3 regions of the Paraburkholderia sp. UCT2 genome follow, and region 1 is predicted to be linked to each of the others. Evidence: predicted binding sites of a transcription regulator. Region 1 holds the regulator's gene; each other region holds the start of a gene.
What was found. The regulator HrcA, encoded in region 1, represses chaperone genes, less so after heat shock. The targets are predictions, from matches to a motif close to TTAGCACTCNNNNNNNNNGAGTGCTAA.
Positions count from the first base shown of each region.

Region 2: a site for HrcA is predicted at 1,912-1,938, ahead of groES (co-chaperone GroES). Genes of this name have one in related genera too.
Region 3: a site for HrcA is predicted at 4,899-4,925, ahead of rpoH (RNA polymerase sigma factor RpoH). Genes of this name have one in related genera too.

Region 1 covers NZ_VZQO01000023.1:34,170-40,972, reverse strand. Annotated here, with positions in the region: gene grpE (nucleotide exchange factor GrpE) at 67-654, opposite strand; gene F6X39_RS19955 (hypothetical protein) at 1,020-1,181, shown strand; gene F6X39_RS19950 (RNA-binding S4 domain-containing protein) at 1,153-1,560, opposite strand; gene hemH (ferrochelatase) at 1,569-2,639, opposite strand; gene hrcA (heat-inducible transcriptional repressor HrcA) at 2,821-3,840, opposite strand; gene F6X39_RS19935 (NAD kinase) at 4,051-4,953, shown strand; gene recN (DNA repair protein RecN) at 5,020-6,687, shown strand; gene glnE (bifunctional [glutamate--ammonia ligase]-adenylyl-L-tyrosine phosphorylase/[glutamate--ammonia-ligase] adenylyltransferase) at 6,793-6,803, opposite strand, start outside.
Region 2 covers NZ_VZQO01000005.1:17,458-24,260, reverse strand. Annotated here, with positions in the region: gene groL (chaperonin GroEL) at 1-1,495, opposite strand, end outside; gene groES (co-chaperone GroES) at 1,549-1,839, opposite strand; gene F6X39_RS05760 (FkbM family methyltransferase) at 2,371-3,081, opposite strand; gene F6X39_RS05755 (hypothetical protein) at 3,495-3,884, opposite strand; gene F6X39_RS05750 (hypothetical protein) at 4,234-4,857, shown strand; gene F6X39_RS05745 (hypothetical protein) at 4,941-6,410, shown strand; gene F6X39_RS05740 (polysaccharide biosynthesis tyrosine autokinase) at 6,507-6,803, opposite strand, start outside.
Region 3 covers NZ_VZQO01000049.1:36,854-43,656, forward strand. Annotated here, with positions in the region: gene nagE (N-acetylglucosamine-specific PTS transporter subunit IIBC) at 1-204, shown strand, start outside; gene cydX (cytochrome bd-I oxidase subunit CydX) at 319-435, opposite strand; gene cydB (cytochrome d ubiquinol oxidase subunit II) at 472-1,608, opposite strand; gene F6X39_RS29720 (cytochrome ubiquinol oxidase subunit I) at 1,643-3,235, opposite strand; gene cydP (cytochrome oxidase putative small subunit CydP) at 3,225-3,485, opposite strand; gene rpoH (RNA polymerase sigma factor RpoH) at 3,902-4,837, opposite strand; gene F6X39_RS29735 (acyloxyacyl hydrolase) at 5,193-5,774, shown strand; gene F6X39_RS29740 (nuclear transport factor 2 family protein) at 5,816-6,199, shown strand; partial or broken gene F6X39_RS29745 (2-isopropylmalate synthase) at 6,376-6,803, opposite strand, start outside.

The DNA.
Region 1 (6,803 bases):
CGTAGCGATGCGAAGCGACGCAGCAGACGCCACCGGCGCAAACGCCCGGAGCGAGTGTCGACGTGATTACTTCGGCGCCGCGACGGTCACGAGCGCGGGACGCAGCACGCGATCCGCGATCACAAAGCCTTTTTGCAGCACCGCGACGACGGTGTTCGGCTCCTGGTCGGCCGGCACCATCGAAATGGCCTGATGGCGATGCGGGTCGAACTTTTCGCCGACCGGATTGATCGCCACGACGCGACCCTTCTCGAGCGCGCCGCTCAACTGCCGCAGCGTGAGCTCGACGCCTTCGCGGACCTTCTGCAAGTCGTCGGACGAATGGGCGACGGCCGCCTCGAGACTGTCGACCACCGGCAGCAGATGTTCGGCGAAGCTCTCGATCGCAAACTTGTGCGCCTTGGCGACGTCTTCCTGAGCGCGACGGCGCACATTTTCGGTTTCGGCCTTCGCGCGCAGGAAGCTTTCCTGCAACTCGGCGATCTTCGCCTGAGCGTCGGCCAGCGCCTGCTCGGCGGCACCCTGGGCCGGTTCCGCGGGGGCGCCGGTGTCCGGCTGTTGAGCAGCGGCCCCGGCTGCCTCGGCGGCCTGGCGCGCGGCTTCGTCGGCGGGCGTGGGATTCTGGCTCGTCGGGTTCTCTTGCGTGTTTTCCATGTCGCTGAAAGTCGTTAAAAAGTAAAAGCCAAAGGCGGTGCAAGCCGTTCCGACACAGTACGATTCATGCTTTGCAAAATCGCGACACGCGTCTTCGCGCCGATCCGCCAGACCGGACCCCAGATGGGGCCTGAAAAAGCCGTTTCAAGCGGGTCGAGGGTTTTTTCGCACCACCGACGTGCAGGCGAAATGCGCCGTAACAAGCCTCAACATGGCGCAATCAGATAGAGATTGAGTGCAGCCCGCAACTGACCTATTCTCCAGTCATGGAGCGGCAACGCCACGTTAACCCTAATCTGACGTAAGCCTTACCGACACCTGACAGTCGTTCCGATAGCCTGTTTCAGCCCATCAAGGGGAGTACCGTGAAACTGACCTTTGCAATCGGCGTGGTCGCACTGGTACTGATCGCGGGCACCACGACCATCTGCATGTCCGGTGCGGTCAACGACCACACCACCGAGTACGGCGGCGCACACGCCACCGTGGAGCAGTTTCTCAATCCCCACCTGAAAATCTGTCGATAGTGCGCCGGTCGCGTTTGGTCGGTCGGCCGTGCAGCGCGGCGGCCGGCTCGTGGTAGACCTTACGCCGTTCCTGCTCGACCTGCCGCTTCGCCTTGCTCTGCGCGGTTTCCACATAAAGCGTCTGCGCCACGCTCGCCGGACCGCGTACGTCGCATACGCCCAGCACCTCCACCTGCCACACGTAGCGCTCGATCTCGATTTCGACCAGATCGCCGACACGCACGTCCTTCGCCGGCTTCACGGCGACGCCGCCGATACGCACCCGCCCCTTGTCGACCGCCTCCGCGGCCAGCGAACGCGTCTTGAAGAAGCGCGCGGCCCACAGCCATTTGTCGATGCGCAGTTTCGCGCCCGGTTCGGTTGAAATGCGGTAGTTCATCTGCGTATTCAAGCTCCTGTCGTGTGCGGCACCGGCACCGCCTGCGCGGGCCAGCCCTGCAGATGCTGCGCAACGATTTCGCCAAGCGCGGCAACCCACGGCTGCGACGCGTTCAGACAGGCGATCCGGTGAAACTCCTTGCCACCCGCCTGCAGAAATTCGCCGCGCACTTCCATGCCGATTTCCTCGATCGTTTCGAGGCAGTCGGCGGTGAAACCCGGGCAAAACACGTCAGCACGCCGCACGCCTGCCGCGCCGAGTTCCTTCAACGTCGGCGCCGTGTAGGGCTGCAGCCATTCGGCATTGCCGAAGCGCGACTGGAACGTGATGCGGCATTCGACCGACGTCAAATCGAGCGCCTGCATCAGCAGCGCGCCGGTCTGCTGGCATTGCTCGTGGTACGGGTCGCCGAGGTCGAGCGTGCGCTTGGGCACGCCGTGGAAACTGAGCACGAGCTTGTCGCCCGCCGCGAAATCGGGGCGGCCGTGCAGATGCCAGTAGTGGTGCACCTGTGCGGCGAGCGCCGCGATGTACGCCGGGTGATCGGCGTACTGGCGCACGGTGCGGATTTCCGGCTGGTTGCGCATGCGCTTGAGCGCGGAAAAGGCTTCGTCGAACGCGGTCGCAGTGGTCGACGCCGAATACTGCGGATACATCGGCATCAGCAACACGCGCTCGGCGCCCGCGAGCTTCAGCTGGTTCAGCATTGCCGGAATGCCGGGCGTGCCGTAGCGCATCGCGTAGTCGACCAGCACCGTGTAGTCGTTCAGTTGCAGCAGATGGCGCAGGCCCTCGACCTGCTTTTCGGTGTGGACGCGCAGCGGTGAGCCCTCGGGCATCCACACCGCCGCATACTTCTTCGCAGAGCTGCGGCCGCGAAACGGCAGAATCAGCAGACGCAGAATGAGCTGCCACAGCAGCGCCGGAATTTCGACCACGCGAGGATCGGACAGGAACTGCGCGAGGTAGCGGCGCACCGCGCGCGGCGTCGGCGCGTCGGGCGTGCCGAGATTGATCAGCAACACGGCGACGCGATGCGACGTGGCGTTCTGTGAAGGCCGCTCGAGGTCGAAGCGCATAGGTAGCAGAAGTCACCGCATTTTGCGGCGAATCGATTCAATGGAGATTCATTATAGCGGCGCGGGTTCTGCCCGGCGCCGCCAGAGACCCCTGGCCATTCGGACGATTGGCAGACACCGCGCGTTCGCGCATCATGGTCGCCACGGACCGCGATGACGACAGTTCCGCGGAGCCCGAGGACTACTGCTGGCTGAGCGTCATGGACAACAGCCGCGCGGTTATGTCCACGATCGGAATCACGCGGCTGTAGGCCATGCGGGTCGGTCCGATCACACCGAGCGTGCCGACGATCTTGCCGTTCACCTCGTACGGCGCGGTGACGACGCTCATTTCCTCGATCGGTACCAGATTCGATTCGCCGCCAATGAATATTTGCACGCCCGCCGCGTGACTCGACACGTCGAGCAACTGAAGGAGGCTGGTCTTCTGGTCGAACACATCGAACAGCTTGCGCAGGCGCGCCATGTCCGACGAAAGATCGGCGACTTCGAGCAAATTGCGCTCGCCCGAGATCAACACGGTCTCGCCGGTGTCGGATTCGTCGGTGCTGGCGGTGACGGCCGCGTGCATCAGCGAGGTCATGTCGCCACGCAGCTCGTCGATTTCCTCGCGCAGGCGGCGGCGCACCTCGTCGAACGAGAGGCCCGCGAAGTGCGCGTTGATGTAATTGGAGGCTTCCACCAGCTGCGAAGGCGAAAAGTCGCGCTGGGTGGCGAGGATGCGGTTTTGCACGTCGCCTTCGGGCGTCACGATGATCAGCAGAATGCGCTGGTCGGACAGGCGCATGAATTCGATCTGCTTGAACACGTGACTGCGACGCGGCGTGAGCACGACGCCGGCGAACTGCGACAGATTTGACAGCACGCTCGCCGCCGCGGCGACGATCTTCTGCGGCTCGCCCACCTGCAGCGTGGTCTTGACGGTGCGCGTCACCGCCTCCTCGTCGGCGGCGGATTCGACGGTCAGCATCGTGTCGACGAACAGGCGGTAGCCGCGTGGCGTCGGAATGCGCCCTGCCGACGTATGCGGACTGATCACGAGCCCCAGATCCTCGAGGTCCGACATCACGTTGCGGATCGTGGCCGGACTCAGTTCGAGGCCCGAATAACGTGACAGCGTGCGCGAGCCGACCGGCTGACCTTCGGCGATGTAGCGCTCAATCAGCGTTTTGAGGAGGGTTTGTGCGCGAGGATCTAGCATGACGAAAAATTTTAGCTCATTGGCATCGCAGCCGAGAGCGCCCGCGGCGCCCGCTCCCGGCGAATGCACCGCCGTCGGCGGGCTCGCATGTCATCGGGTCTTCACCATTCTAACGATAATCGCGACATACGCAGACGCCCTGCGTGCGCCGCCCCACAACCGGGTTGGTCTGCGGTTCTTTTCAGGCCCTACCTATGGTGTAATGCCGGCATGCAAGTGACCAGCCAGTTCAAGACCGTCGCGCTCGTCGGGCGCAGCAATACGCCAGGCATCGGCGAGCCGCTGACCGCGCTCGCCGCCTGCATCGCGAAGCTCGGCCTGGAAGTCGTGTTCGAAGCAGACACCGCCGCCGAAATCGGCGTGACCGACTATCCGGCGCTGCGTCTCGCCGAGATCGGCGCGCGCGCCGACGTCGCCGTGGTGCTCGGCGGCGACGGCACGATGCTCGGCATCGGCCGCCAGCTCGCGCCGTATCGCACGCCCTTGATCGGCATCAACCACGGGCGGCTCGGCTTCATCACGGACATTCCGATCTCCGACATGCGCGAGATCGTGCCGCAGATGCTGTCCGGCAATTTCGAGCGCGAGGAGCGCGTGCTGCTCGAAGCGCGCATCGTGCGCGACGGCACGCCGATCTACCACGCGCTCGCGTTCAACGACGTGGTGGTCAACCGCAGCGGCTTCTCGGGCATGGCGGAGTTGCGCGTGTCGGTTGACGGCCGCTTCATGTACAACCAGCGCTCGGACGGCCTGATCGTCGCGACGCCGACCGGCTCGACCGCGTACGCGCTGTCCTCGCAGGGGCCGATCCTGCATCCGCAACTACAGGGCATCGTGCTCGTGCCGATCGCGCCGCACGCGCTGTCGAACCGGCCGATCGTGCTGCCGGACGAATCGAAGGTCAGCATCCAGATCGTTTCCGGGCGCGAGGTGAACGTCAATTTCGACATGCAGTCGTTCACGTCGCTGGAGCTCGGTGACACGATCGAGGTGCGCCGTTCGCGCCACACGGTGCCGATGCTGCATCCGGTCGGCTACAGCTACTATGCGACGCTACGCAAGAAGCTGCACTGGCACGAGTACCCGTCGCACGAAGAAGACCCGAGGCCGTAAGCGGCACTTTGATTTCGCACGCCGCCGCGGCCGCCACCCGAATCCCAAGCTCACCCGACGACCTCCATGCTTCGCCACCTCTCGATACGCGACTTCGTCATCGTCGCCGCGCTCGACCTCGAATTCGACAGCGGCTTTACCGTTTTCTCGGGCGAAACCGGCGCCGGCAAATCGATCCTGATCGACGCGCTCGCGCTGGCACTAGGCGCGCGCGCCGAGGCGAGCGTCGTGCGCACCGGCGAGAGCCGCGCCGACATCACCGCGGAGTTCGAGACGCACGCACAGGTCGATCAATGGCTCGACACCCAGGCGCTCGGCGCGGCCGACGACGGCCAGCACGGCGGCACCGTGATGCTGCGGCGGGTGGTCGACGCGAACGGCCGCTCGCGCGCGTTCATCAACGGTACGGCGGCCACGCTCGCGCAGCTGCGCGAGGTCGGCGAGATGCTCGTCGATATTCACGGCCAGCACGCGCACCAGTTGCTGATGCGCCCGGACGCGCAGCGCGAGCTGTTCGACACGCACGCGGGCCTGTCCGACCTGGCCGCCGCCGTCACGCGCGCGTGGCGCACGTGGCGCGACAAGGCGCAGGTCGTCGAGCACGCGCAAACGCGCGATCGCGAGCTGCAACTCGAACGCGAGCGACTCGCGTGGCAACTCACCGAACTCGACAAGCTCGCGCCACAGCCGGGCGAATGGGAAGAAGTCAACACCGAGCATCGGCGGCTGTCGCATTCCGCGAATCTGATCGACGGCGTGCAGGGAGCGCTCGGCGCGCTGTCCGAATCGGACGACGCGATGATCACGCATCTCGGCTCGATCGTGTCGAAGGTGCGCGACCTCGCGGAGATCGATCCGGCGCTGAACGACGTGCTCGCCGCGCTCGAACCGGCCGAAATCCAGTTGCAGGAAGCCGCGTATTCGCTGAGCCACTACGCGCAGAAGCTCGAGCTCGATCCGGAGCGGCTCGCGCAGGTCGAAAAGCGCCTCGACGCGCTGCACTCGGCTGCGCGCAAGTTCCGCCTGCGGCCTGAGACGCTGCCGGAAGAACACGCCGAGCGGCGCAAGCAATTGGCCGCGCTCGACGCCGCCGCCGACCTCGACGGCCTGCGCGCCGCCGAAGCGCAAGCGAAGGAAGTGTTCGTCGCCGAGGCGAAAAAGCTGTCGAAGGCACGCGCGAAAGCAGGCAAGGCGCTCGGCGAGGCGGTCACGACCGGCATGCAGGAACTGTCGATGAAAGGCGGCAGCTTCGAGGTCGCGCTGGTGCCGCTGCCCGAAGGCGGCGCGCACGGGCTCGAGCAGATCGAGTTCCGCGTCGCCGGTCATGCCGGCGTGCCGCTGCGGCCGCTCGCGAAGGTCGCGTCGGGCGGCGAACTCGCGCGTATCAGTCTCGCGCTCGCAGTGATCGCGAGCGCGGCTAGCCCGACACCGACCCTGATCTTCGACGAAGTGGATACGGGCATCGGCGGCGGCGTGGCCGAAGTGGTCGGACGGCTATTGCATCAGCTCGGCGAGGCGCGCCAGGTGCTGTGCGTGACCCATCTGCCGCAGGTCGCCGCGCGCGGCGATCATCATTTCCAGGTCGCAAAGATGAGCAACGGCACCGGCGGCACGCTCAGCAGCGTGAGCTCGCTCGACAAGGCGAGCCGCATCGAGGAAGTCGCGCGCATGCTCGGCGGCCTCGAAATCACGGCGACCACGCGCAAGCACGCGAAGGAAATGCTGGCCGCCTGAAATTGCGCCGCGCATAGGCGGCCGCACACGGCTGAGTCGGCTTGGCCGGGACGTCACACCGATCCCGGCCGCGCATGATGCGCTACGCGAAGTGCGTGAGCGCCCTTACCCAAACA
Region 2 (6,803 bases), on a different contig from region 1:
CCTTTGTCGGGTCCACGACACCTGCGTCGACCAGGTCGACGTACTCGCCGGTCGCTGCGTTGTAGCCGTAGTTGCCCTTGCCAGCAGCAACCGCTGCCACGACGACACTCGCTTCTTCGCCACCGTTGGCGACGATCTGGCGCAGCGGCTCTTCCATGGCGCGCAGAACGATCTTGATACCTGCGTCCTGATCGGCGTTAGCGCCCTTCAGGCCAGCGATTGCCGTACGTGCACGGATCAGCGCGACGCCGCCACCCGCCACGATGCCTTCTTCCACAGCCGCGCGCGTTGCGTGCAGTGCGTCTTCGACACGTGCCTTCTTTTCCTTCATCTCGACTTCGGTTGCAGCACCGACCTTGATCACCGCAACACCGCCTGCCAGCTTGGCGACGCGCTCTTGCAGCTTTTCACGGTCGTAGTCCGAGGTCGCTTCTTCGATCTGCGTGCGCACTTGCTTGACGCGAGCTTCGATGTTCGCTGCTTCGCCAGCGCCGTCGATGATCGTAGTGTTTTCCTTGCCCACTTCGATGCGCTTCGCCTGGCCCAGTTCAGCCAGCGTTGCCTTCTCGAGCGTGAGGCCGGTTTCTTCAGCGATGACCTGACCGCCGGTCAGGATCGCGATGTCTTCCAGCATCGCCTTACGACGATCGCCGAAGCCCGGAGCCTTGACGGCAACGGTCTTCAGGATGCCGCGGATGTTGTTGACGACCAGCGTTGCGAGCGCTTCGCCTTCGACGTCTTCAGCGATGATCAGCAGCGGACGGCCAGCCTTCGCGACTTGCTCGAGCACCGGCAGCAGGTCACGGATGTTCGACACCTTCTTGTCGTGCAGCAGCACGAACGGGTTCTCGAGCACGGCGACTTGCTTGTCCGGGTTGTTGATGAAATACGGCGACAGGTAGCCGCGGTCGAATTGCATACCTTCGACGACGTCCAGCTCGTCTTGCAGCGACTTGCCGTCTTCGACGGTGATCACGCCTTCCTTGCCGACCTTGTCCATTGCTTCAGCGATGCGCTCGCCGATCGACGAATCGCTGTTCGCCGAGATCGCGCCAACCTGGGCGATTTCCTTGTTGGTCGTGCACGGCTTGCTGATCTTGCGCAGTTCTTCGATTGCGGCTGCAACAGCCTTGTCGATACCGCGCTTCAGGTCCATCGGGTTCATGCCCGATGCGACGTACTTCATGCCTTCGCGGACGATCGATTGCGCGAGAACCGTTGCGGTCGTCGTGCCGTCGCCTGCGTTGTCGCTGGTCTTGGAAGCGACTTCCTTGACCATTTGCGCGCCCATGTTCTGGAGCTTGTCTTTCAGTTCGATCTCTTTCGCGACCGACACACCGTCCTTGGTGACCGTCGGGCCGCCGAAGCTGCGCTCGAGAACCACGTTGCGGCCCTTCGGACCCAGCGTGACCTTCACGGCGTTGGCGAGAATATTCACGCCTTCGACCATCTTGGCACGGGCGGAATCACCGAATACGACGTCTTTAGCTGCCATCTTCTAACTCCTTGAATACTTTGGATATAACCGGTGAAGTAGCGACCTTGCGCTTACTTCTGCACCACGGCCATGATGTCTTCTTCGCGCATCACGAGCAGTTCGTTGCCGTCGACCTTGACGGTCTGGCCTGCGTACTTGCCGAACAGGACGCGGTCGCCGACCTTCACGTCGAGCGCAATGGCTGCGCCCTTGTCGTCGCGCTTGCCCGGGCCGACTGCGAGGATTTCACCTTGATCCGGCTTTTCCGCTGCGGCTTCGGGGATCACGATGCCCGACGCGGTCTTGGTTTCCTGATCCAGACGTTTGACGATCACGCGATCATGCAAAGGACGAAGGTTCATACATACTCCTCTCTGATTGAGACTGAAGAACGCTGAGAAAAACCCGGCTGGCCGAGCCAACCGGAGATGTTGTTAGCACTCTCGTGCAGCGAGTGCTAATTATATGGACCGGCAGTGACAAATTCAAGAAGCGGGAACGCGGTCGAAGTTCACTGACCCTGAAACGTGATTCGCTCGGGCTTGAACCCCGCCCCGTGCGGAACGTCTGCCGTTCGGCATTTTCTCTAAGAAAACAATAATTTACCGACGTGTTGCGTTGAGATTCGGCCCTTCGTGAAGGAAGAGGCGAGCCATGACGAGGCAGCGACTTGGGAGCGGAGCGCCCGCTCGAAACGTCAAACCCAGGGAAATCCCCGTAAGCGCGGGCCGTTACGATAGTCAGCCTTCAGGCAAGTCGAGGGGGCTCGTGAATGTGCTTCACGGCTGAGGCACCCGTCGGTCCAGGTATATCTGGACCGTTGCAGCGGCCGTTGATAGTGGGATTGTGAAATTGATAGCAGCTGCAAGGACGATCCTTGCAGAACCGTAGCGCTATAACTGAGTTCGAAAGATTTGAGATCTTTCCACTCTGAAGATCAGCGACAAATATGTCCAACTGACAAGTCGGTAATTGCGCTCCTCCAGATAGCGAAATATGGCGGAATCTATTACTTCCCTTATCGAAGTCAGCGTCGACTCCACAATGATGATCTTTGGTTTATACCTGCTGATATCAATCGATCGCAAGACTTCGTAATCGTGACCTTCCACGTCGATGGAAAGCAGATCGATTTCCTGGCCGGCGTACGGGGTGTGCTCGAGAACGTCGTTCAATGTGGTGGTTTCAACGGTCCGGACGGAGATAGGTTTCTGGACTTCGGCCGCAGCCACTATGGGATCTATGGTCGAAGTCAACCCATAATTTGAAAAATTATAGACTTCCTTGAGCTGTTTCTCGTTCGAGACGGCCGCACATACATTGACATCACCAGACCGCGCAAGAGAAAACGTTTCAATTTTCACTGGATCCATGTCTATGTTGATGCCGCGCCAACCACGCTTGTAAAGCGCATGTGTGTTCGAGAACTTGACAGGGTGGTATGCACCAACGTCGACATAAACACCCTTATTGCACCGGGGACTGATTATCTCGCGCAACACTGCGTCCTCTCCAAACTGCGAGTAGTACAAACGCGGCCCGCGTGTTATCCACGTCTTGCGGACGAGCCAAAGGAAGTGTCCGAACGTCTTCGGGTTCAACATAATCGCTCCTCACTTCGAAACGATAACGGCAAAAGGTCAAACAGCGTTTGATCTGGAAACTTGCCCAGCAGAAGGTCGGTCCGGCATTACGTTAGCTAATATTCACATAGCAGGCCTCATTACCGCCGCAAATGTGCCGCAGTACGGACAAAACGATATTCGCGAATTAGTTACATGCTCGAAAAGTCGTTGAGAGTTACATCTGCAGACTACTCGACGGTTAGCCGAACATTAAGCGAAAGTCATAATAATGTGTATTTTTGGCCGAAACCGTCGAGTGATGCAAAAAGCTTCCGGTTCCAGTCGCTTCGCATGTCGCGGAATACAACCGCGCGATATTCAGCCCGGCGAAGCCTTCTGCATCAGGCCACGTTCCGCCAGTTTCGACCGCCCGACAGCACGCTCGTTTCACTTCACTTCTGCGCAGGCCGGTGCAACGCATTACCCGCGATCCACTTGAGCCGTTCGCAATTGACCTTGATGCGCGCCGCGAATTCCTTCGGATCTCGCTCGCGCAGTGCGTTCATCTGGCTATTGGTGATGTCGGCGCGGTGCCAGCCCGTGTCCCAGTGCTGATCGAAATCGGTCGCACCGGTCAGGACCTTCCGGAGCCGCTCCTTATAGGCGCCGATCCGCTCGGGCGACACGTCGCAAAACGCCTGCGCGAAGCTTGCGCGCTCGCCCGCCGTCTCCGCGCTCAGGTTGGCGTCGCTCGCGCCGCTCGCTAGCGGCGCGGCGAGCGACAGCACCGACAGACAGAACGCTGCGCAAAGCGGCCGATAGCGATACGATAGGTTTTTCATCTTCGACTCCTGACGATCCTTCGTGGCGACCAGGGATTGTCCCGATCTTCAACGCCGCCTCGCCGATTGTGTCCTGATTGCACTGCACGATGGCGTTTTCGCGCGCTATCCGATGCATCGCGTGGCCAAACCGAGGTGCTACGCTCGTTAAAGCGGCATTCGCGACGTGCCCGTTCCGGGGAGCCGTGGCGCAAGCACCGCAACGCCACGGCCTATCGGCAGGCCGCGACAGAAGCACGAGCGCCAGGCATGAGAACGAGCTCGAACACGACGCGCAACGAGCACAGAACGAAAGCACGACACGAAATCAAACACAAAAAGGCGAGACATCGCTGCGGGAGTGACTGCGATGGCATTTAGAACATATACCGTACTGACGCTGTTGGTGACGAGCACTGCCGCGTTTGCGTGGCGGCCTGTCACCTATCCGATCCGAAGTCAGAGCCCTTACGAGCGCAGCATCGACAACGCGATGTGCTACGCCGAGGCGAACCGCGTGACCGGGGTCAACATGGCCCACGAGTCGCAGATTCCGCCGCGTCAGCCGCCCGCGGCCAAAGGTGCGTCGACCGGCGTACCGTCGAAGCCGCCGCTTCCGCCTAGTTCCTTCACAGCCACGCCGCTGCCGTGGAGCGCGAGCGCGCCCGAAGCCGCGAGCGCGCCGTTGGCTGGCGCGCAAGCGCCTGGCGGTGCATCGTCGGCGAAACCGGTGAACGAAGCCGCGGCCGGCGCCAGCGCGCCAGGCGCACCGGCCACCGCGGCGGCGAATGCACCGCCGAACGCATCGGCAGCAGCAACGGGCCCCAGTGCGACCGCGGCACCCGGCGCGTCGGATGGGGCGGCCGCTTCGCTGCAGGCCAACGCGGCGTCGAACGTGAAGCTGCCGCCGCTGCCCGCGCCCGAGCCGCCGATGACCCGCTATTGGGCCGCCTACGGCGCGTGCATGCAGGCGCGCGGTTACGTCGTCCAGTAGTCCGGCCGACGCCGCTTGCGGGCGTCGTTGCATTCATTCTTTTTGATGGCGCCGCCCTTCGGCGCCAGTGGAGCGACACGGCCATGCCGCGCGACACGACCTCCGACCAGCCATTTTTCCATCACTGCGCATACTGCGGCGTGCCGCTGTCCGGCCGCTTTTCGCCGTGTCCCGCATGCCATGCGCTGCCGATCGATTCGTTCGATACGGACGACAAGCCCGGCGAGCGCTCCGCGCGATCCCGGGCGCTGAGCGCATCGCGCACGCAACTCGAACCGCTGCCAGCGGTCGCGAGCTTGCCCGCGGACCGTTCGTCGCGACGCTCCGCGCAAACGAAGATGAGCCCCTACGATCTGATCGACGAAGCGACGTTCGAGCCGGGCGGGCGTCGACGGCGGCATCCGCTCGCGCTTGCCGCAGCCGCGCTCGCGACGCTCGGCGTCGTGTACGTCGGCTTCGTTCTACTCAACGACGACGATGCGAGCGTCGACACGCCGGTCACGGTCTTCGGCACGGTGCGCCCGGACAACCCTGGCCAAGCCCCTGCACAGAACGTTGCGCAGAATGCGGCGCCGTCGGTTGCCGCGGCGCCGAAGCCGGCGTCGATCGTCGCGCAACGGCCGCGTCCCGTTGTCGTCGCGCGGCAGCAACCGGCGAACGTGCACGCGGCCACCGTCGCGCCACCGTCACCGCCCGTCGTGGCGACCGCGCCGACCGTTGCGCCATCGTCACCGCAGGTCGTTGTGACCGCGCCTGCCGTAGCGCGATCGAGCCCGCCCATCGTGGCGACCGCACCAACCGTCGCGCCATCGTCAACGCAGGTCGTTGCGACCGCGCCTGCCGTAGCGCGATCGAGCCCGCCCATCGTGGCGACCGCACCGACCATCGCGCCATCGTCACCGCCGGTCGTTGCGACCGCGCCTGCCGTAGCGCGATCGGCTCCACCCGTCGTTGCGACCGCGCCCGTCCCAGCGCGACCGTCAACGCCCGTCGGTGCGACCACGCCGACCGCAGCGCGACCGACACCGCCCGTTGTCACGACCGCGCGCGCCGTAGCGTCAACGAAGACATCGAGCGCGGCCATCTCCGCGCCCACGCCGCGTGGCACGGCGCTCGCGTCGACCAGTACCAACACCAACACCGACACGATGGCCGCCCCGCTCACGCAAGCCGACAAACAGCGCGCCGACGCCGAGCGCAATCTGAAAGCCGCGCACGGCTATCTGCAACGAGGCAATCTGGCGGCGACCAGAGCACGCCTCGCCGCCGTAATCAACGCGCAGCCCGACAATCGCGACGCGCGCAGCATGCGCGTCCAGGTGAGCACGCTAGAGCAGCAACGCGACGCGTTGCTGAGCCTCGCGCGCGGCTGCAGCAACGTGGGACATTGGGAGTGCGCGTCGCACAACGCCAACGAAGCGTTGCGGATCGATTCGAGCAGCAAGGCCGCGCAGCGTCTCGTCGCGCTCGCGTCGCACGAGTCGGCGTGGCAAACCATGCAGCCGACGGCGGAAGAGTCGCGCGCATTGCGCGATCTGCTGCGTCACCACTAAGGATTGCGAGGTATCTCGCGGGACGGCGGCACGGGCGTGCAGTCGATCACGCCCGCCCGCGCGGCGCCCCGAAAGACGCGCGCGCGGGCAGCAGTGTCAGCCGGCGATGCTGTCGTAGCCGTAATAGCCGCCCTGATACCCTGAGCCGAGAAACGCCGCTTCCTGCGGCACGTCGGTGAGCAGCACGCCGCGCAGACCGACGCCACCATTACGCAGGCGTTTGGTGGTTTCGATGATCTCATGCAGCGGTTGACGCCCATGCCGCACGACGAGCAGCGTCGTCGCCGCGTATTTGCCGATCAGCGTCGAGTCGGTCACGGCGAGCACCGGCGGCGTGTCGATGATCACGACGTCGTATTGCGGCTTCAACACCTCGAGCATCGCTTCGAAGCG
Region 3 (6,803 bases), on a different contig from region 1:
GTGGCGGCGACGCGTCTGCGGGTGGTCGTGCGCGATCCGTCGGCGGTCGATCGTCAGCGCCTCGCGACGCTCGATACCGCGTGGGTGTCGACCGACACGTTCCATATCGTCGTCGGCGAGGCCGCGCAGCGCTATGCGCAGAAGCTGGCCGAGCGCCTGTCGTCGCAAGGCGGCGGCGCGGGCGCGGCGCCGGTGCCGGCGTGATCGGTTGATGGCTGTCGAGCGCTGTTGAGTTGCACGGCGATCGCAGCACGCCAATAAAAAAGCGGCACCTGGTCCCAAGGTGCCGCTTTCGCGTTGACGACCAGAGCGTGGCGCCTAGCGAGTCCCCCGCTTTGCCGAGCGCGCCACCTCGCGCGATTCGAGCCACATCACATTGATGACACCGAACGCCAGCGCGACGCCAACGCCGAGAATCCAGCTGACATACCACATCGCCAACTCCCGTTTTCTGTTGAAGCGTCGCGCCGGTCAATACATCGAATGGTGGTTTTCCTTGATCGCCGCGGCGGTCACCTTGCCGCGCATCACGCGATACACCCAGCCCGTATAGAGCAGGATGATCGGCAGGAACACGATGACGGCGAACAGCATGATCTCGAGCGTCATGCGGCTCGAGGTGGAATCCCACATGGTCAGGCTGCTGCGGCCGTCGAGTGACGATGGCATGATGAACGGGAACATCGAGAAGCCCGCGGTCAAGATCAAGCCGACGATCATCAACGACGTCGACAGAAACGCCGTCGCCTCGAAGCGCGAACGCGCGAGCAGCACCGCGAGCACCCCGCCGAGGAGACCCGCGAGCGGCGCAATCGCCATCCACGGGTAGAGCGCGTAGTTGTTCAGCCACAAACCCGGCGCGCCGATCACGGTCTTCATCAACGGATTGGAGACGGCGTCGAGCGGCGGCGCGTCGACGATCTGATAGCCGCCGATCATCGTCGCGACGAGCGCGCCCGCGACGAGAAACAGCACCACCGTGCACAGCGCCGCGAGCCGCAGCGCCTTCGACGCGCGCTCGTGAACCACCCCATCGGTCTTCCACTTGACGAACGCGGCGCCGTGCGCGGCCAGCATCGACACGCTGACGAGTCCCGTCAGCAGCGCGAACGGATTGAGCAGGCCGAAGAAGCTGCCGTGATAGGTGACGCGCAGATCGGTATCGAACGAGAACGGCACGCCTTGCAGCAGATTGCCGAACGCGACACCGAACACCAGCGCCGGCACGAAGCCGCCGATAAAGAGGCCCCAGTCCCACGCGTTGCGCCAGCGCGGATCCTCGCGCTTGCCGCGATAGTCGAAGCCGACCGGACGGAAGAACAGCGCGAACAGCACGAGCAGCATCGCGAAGTAGAATCCCGAGAAGGATGCCGCGTAGGCGAGCGGCCACGCGGCGAACATCGCGGCGGCCGCGGTCACGAGCCAGACCTGGTTGCCTTCCCACGTCGCGCCGACCGTGTTCACGACGATGCGTCGCTCGGAGTCGGTGTTGGCGATGAACGGCAGCAGGATCGCCGCGCCCATGTCGAAGCCGTCGGTGAGCGCGAAGACGATCAGCAGTACACCTATCAACACCCACCAGATCAGTCTGAGAACTGCGTAGTCCATATGGGTTTCTCCTCCGGGGCGGTGCAGCGGTGCGTCATGCGGCCGTGTTCGACAGTGGCTGCGTCACCGGCTGTCCGATCTCGTGGTGATAGCGGCCCGTATGCAGCGACGAAGGGCCGAGCCGCGCGTACTTGAACATCAGCATGATCTCGATGACGAACAGCCCCGTGTAGAACAGCACGAAGCCGCCGATGCTCAGATACAGATCGCGCGGCGTCAGCGTCGACGCGGCCAGGTTGGTCGGCAGAATGCCCGCGATGCTCCACGGCTGGCGGCCCATTTCCGCGACGATCCAGCCGAGCTCGGCGGCGAGCCACGGCAGCGGAATCGCGATGACCGCCCAGCGCAGAAACCAGCGGCGCCTTTCGAGCAGCAACGTGCGCTGCGCGCAGAACCAGAAGGCGAGCACGAAGGTCGCGAGGAACAGCAGGCCAAGGCCGACCATCATGCGGAACGAGAAGAACAGTGGCAACACCGGCGGAACCGTGCTTCTTGCCGCCGCGGCGATCTGGTCTGGCGTCGCGTCGATGACGCTCGGCGTGAACCGCTTGAGCAGCAGGGCGTAGCCGAGATCGTCCTTGTACTTGTCGAACTCCGCATGCGCCTCGTCGCTGGAGTCGCCGCCCTTTAGCCGCTGCAACGCCGAATAGGCGAGCATGCCGTCCTTGATGCGACCTTCGTTTTGGGCGATCAGGTCGCGCAGGCCGACCACGGGTTCGTCGAGCGAGCGGGTCGCGATAATGCCGAGCGCGTACGGCACACGGATCGCATAGTCGGTGCGTTGCTCTTTCTGATTGGGGATGCCAAATATCGTGAACGGTGCCGGCGCGGGCGCGGTCTCCCATTCGGATTCGATCGCGGCGAGCTTGATCTGCTGGACTTCACCGGTGCGATAGCCGGATTCGTCGCCCAGCACGATCACGCACAGCGCCGACGCGAGGCCGAAGCCGGCGGCGATCGCGAACGAGCGCAGCGCGAACTCGGTGTCGCGGCGCTTCAACAGATACCACGACGACACGCCGAGTACGAACATCGCCGCGGTCACGTATCCAGCTGATACCGTGTGCACGAACTTGACCTGTGCAACCGGGTTGAAGATCACCGAGCCGATGCTGTCGAGCTCCATGCGCATCGTCTGATAGTTGAACTTCGCGCCGACCGGATTGTTCATCCAGCCGTTGGCAATCAGAATCCACAGCGCCGACAGGTTCGAACCGAGCGCGACACAGAACGTGACGATCAGATGCTGGATTTTTGACAATCTGTTCCAGCCGAAAAAGAACAGACCGACGAACGTCGATTCGAGGAAGAACGCCATCAGCCCTTCGACGGCGAGCGGCACGCCGAAAATGTCGCCGACGTAATGCGCGTAATAAGCCCAGTTGGTGCCGAACTGAAACTCGAGCGTGAGGCCGGTCGCGACGCCCATTGCAAAGTTGATGCCGAACAGCTTGCCCCAGAACTGCGTCATGTCCTTGTAGATCTGCTTGCCGGTCATCACGTAGACCGATTCCATGATGACGAGCAGCCAGGCGAGACCGAGCGTGAGCGGCACGAACAGAAAGTGATAAAGCGCCGTGATGGCGAACTGGAACCGCGACAGTTCTACGACTTCGCTAACGGGCATGTTGATCACCTCGAGACGGATGCGGGGCGGGCACCGACAGCAGCGCCTGCGCGACCTGCTCAGGCGGCAGCATCATGTGCTGCGCCTGTGGATGATTGAAGAATGTGTACTTGAGCGCCATCAGTAGCACGAACTTGATGGCGAGAATGATGGCGATATCGCGCGCCAGCGTTGGACCGCGCACCCACCTGGTGAACCGGCCGCGCAAGCGCGACCGGACAGTGCTGCTGCGATTCAGGGCTATGGTCATGATCGGTCGAAGACGACTTCACGCCGGTGAGTCCGGCTGGATCCAGACCGCCCTGGCCGTCAGGCAGTCAGGCAGTCTGGCGAATGCATGCCGATTGTAGGAGGTGAACCTCGCGCGCTCAGATTTAGCCATGCGGCAACACGTCGCGAAACTTGCCGCGTCTGTGCAGTATTGCTACCGGACTTGCGATACGTCAAGAAACGCTTACCGGCCTCGACAAGCCGGCTTGCGGATAGGCCGACGCGAAGCGCGGCCGCGGGGACGCAAGAAAGGGCGAAAAGAATGAAAAAGCCCCGCCGTCTTGCGAGGGCGGGGCTTGAGCGCGATGGTCGCTAAATGGCGCGACCGATTAACGCGTGTCGTTTTTACCTATGTCATGGGCGGGACACAATTGACGCGCGCATGGCTTCGACGCTTTACGCGTATTCGGTCAGCGCGCCGCGCATCTTCTTCATCGCGCTGGCTTCGATCTGGCGGATACGTTCGGCCGAGACACCGAACTCGTCGGCCAGCTCGTGCAACGTGGAGCCGCCCGAGCCATCGTCGGCCACCTTCAGCCAGCGCGCTTCGATGATGCGGCGGCTGCGCGGATCGAGCGCGTCGAGCGCGCTTGCGATGCCGTCGCTTTGCAGCCGGTCGCGCTGACGCGAAGCCAGCACGGCAGTCGGCTCACTATGCGAGTCGGCCAGATAGGCGATTGGCGCGTACGACTCCTCGCCGTCTTCGACCTGACCTTCGAGCGCGATATCGCCGCCCGACAGACGCGTCTCCATCTCCGCGACCTCTTCGCGCTTCACGTTCAGCTCCTTCGCGAGACCGTCGATCTCGTCCGGCGTGAACGCGCCAAGCCCCTGCTTGTGGCTGCGCAGGTTGAAGAACAGCTTACGCTGCGCCTTGGTGGTGGCGACCTTCACCATGCGCCAGTTGCGCAGGATGTACTCGTGGATCTCGGCCTTGATCCAGTGCATCGCGTATGACACGAGGCGCACGTTTTGCTCGGGATCGAAGCGCTTGACCGCTTTCATCAGGCCGATGTTGCCTTCCTGGATCAGATCGGCGTGCGGCAACCCGTAACCGAGGTAGTTACGCGCGATGGACACGACGAGTCGCAGGTGCGACAGCACTAGGCGGCGCGCAGCCTCCAGATTGTCGTGTTCGCGCAACTCGGTGGCGAACTGGCGTTCCTCCGCCGGCGTCAGCATCGGAATCCGGTTGACCGCCTGGATGTAGGCGTCGATGTTGCCCAGGTGACCGGACAGCAGCGAGGAATGCGAGAGCGCCAGTGCACCTGCCGGAGCGGCCTTAGCCGACGACGGGCTCAAAGTACTCGGAAGGGTCATTGCATGGCTCACGTGTGAAGCTCCTTTGGAATCAGACAATAGCGGACTCAGTAAACGACTCCAGCGATGGATGTTAGCACTCAGATCTGCCGAGTGCTAATACTTAGAGGTCGCAGGGGCATCCGAGTTCCAGAAAATCCTATTGAGTTTTGACTTCTAATAGTCATCATACGCTCTATTTGCCTTGCGCGTTGGACCTGTACAAAGTACCGCCGGGAGCGGTTGCAGGCTCATGTTTGACTGACATCGTCCCGTTTTTAAAGAGAATAATTGCTGGTCATGGGCATTATCTGGGAAATACTTGCTCCTGAATTCGTGCTTGGAATAAAGGGGGCGCTCGCTTAATACGCGGCAGTATGGGGGACGGATGAACAGGCAGAATCTTGTGGTGCGTGGACTTACTCTACTTACTCTAAAAAGCACGTTTGCCGTTCTGCTCGTTCTGCTGTTGGGTGCGGCGGGCGCGTCCCAAGCTGAGCAGTTCGGCGTGCAGGTGGCCGCCGGCGTCGGCGACCATCACGTCAGGACGCTCGATCTCGGCATGGTCTGGGATCCAAACCTCACCTGGTGGCAGATCGGCGACTGGCATTTCGCGCTGCTCGGCGAGGCGCATGTCGCGTGGTGGCACACCAATGAAGGAAACGTTCACGACAACATCGGCGAGATCGGCGTGACGCCGGTGATCCGCTTCATCAGGTCGTCGGGTTCGGTGCGGCCATTCATCGAGGTGGGTGCCGGCGTCCGGCTGCTGACCAGCCCGCGCATTTCTTCCGACTTCACGTTGGGCACCGCGTTCCAGTTCGCCGAGATGGCGGGCGTCGGGCTGCAGTTCGGCGCTCGTGAGCAGTATGTCGCCGGCTACCGCTTCCAGCATGTCTCCAATGGCGGTATCAAAGAGCCGAATCCTGGTATAAATTTCAGCCAGCTATATTTGCAATATCACTTCTGACCGTGGCCGCCTGCGGCTCGCGGTGTTCGAGGGGCTCTGCAATGGCGGCAAAGATGATCGAAGCGATTCGCGGGCTCGAGCGAGAGCGTTTTCGCGCGATGGTCGATGGCGATGGGCAGTCGCTCGACACGCTGCTCGCGGACAACGTGAGCTACGTCCATACGAATGGCAAGCGCGAGACGAAGCGGCAGTTCATCGACGGGATCACCGCGGGGCGCCGTCGTTATCGGCAAATCGAGGTGCAGTCGCAGGATGTCTTGCCGGCCGGGCGCGAGACCTACGTCGTCACGGGCCGCGCGCTGATCGAGATGGAGGCGAACAACGGCGCGCTCCTGTTTCCGATTGCCTATACCGCGATTCACACGCACGAAGACGGGCAGTGGCGACTGATCGCGTGGCAGGCGACCCGTTGCGCGCTCGAGTGAGATTCTCATCGGGCGGGCGCGTCTCGTGAGCGCGTCTCCAGCGGCAGCGGAATGCCGGTGTGCACTCCGCTGCAGCAGGCTCGAGGCCCAACGCGAATTCACGCGGTCGCGCATTCGCCAGCTTTGTCGCGGCTGTTTGCGCCGTGCTCGTCTACATCGGCATCCGCGTCGCGCGCCTCGCGCGAGCCGCGCATCGCTAGCTCTCCCGCATACGGATGCCGCGCCGCCACCGGAAGCCGCGTGCAGCGTTCCGCCACGCGCCTGATCGTCGCGAGATCCGAGAAATCCAGACCGCTGTCGATACCCATCGCGTCGAGATTCATCGCGACTGTGACGAGATCGACGTTGCCGGTGCGCTCGCCATTGCCGAACAGACAGCCTTCGATGCGATCCGCGCCCGCCAGCAGCGCGAGCTGCGCCGCGGCCACGGCGGTGCCGCGATCGTTGTGCGGATGCACCGACAGCACGATGCTGTCGCGGTAACCGAGGTTGCGATGCATCCATTCGATCTGGTCGGCGAACACGTTCGGCGTGGCCGCTTCGACGCTTGCCGGCAGGTTGACGATCATCTTGTGATCGCGCGTGGGCCGCCACGTTTGCGCGA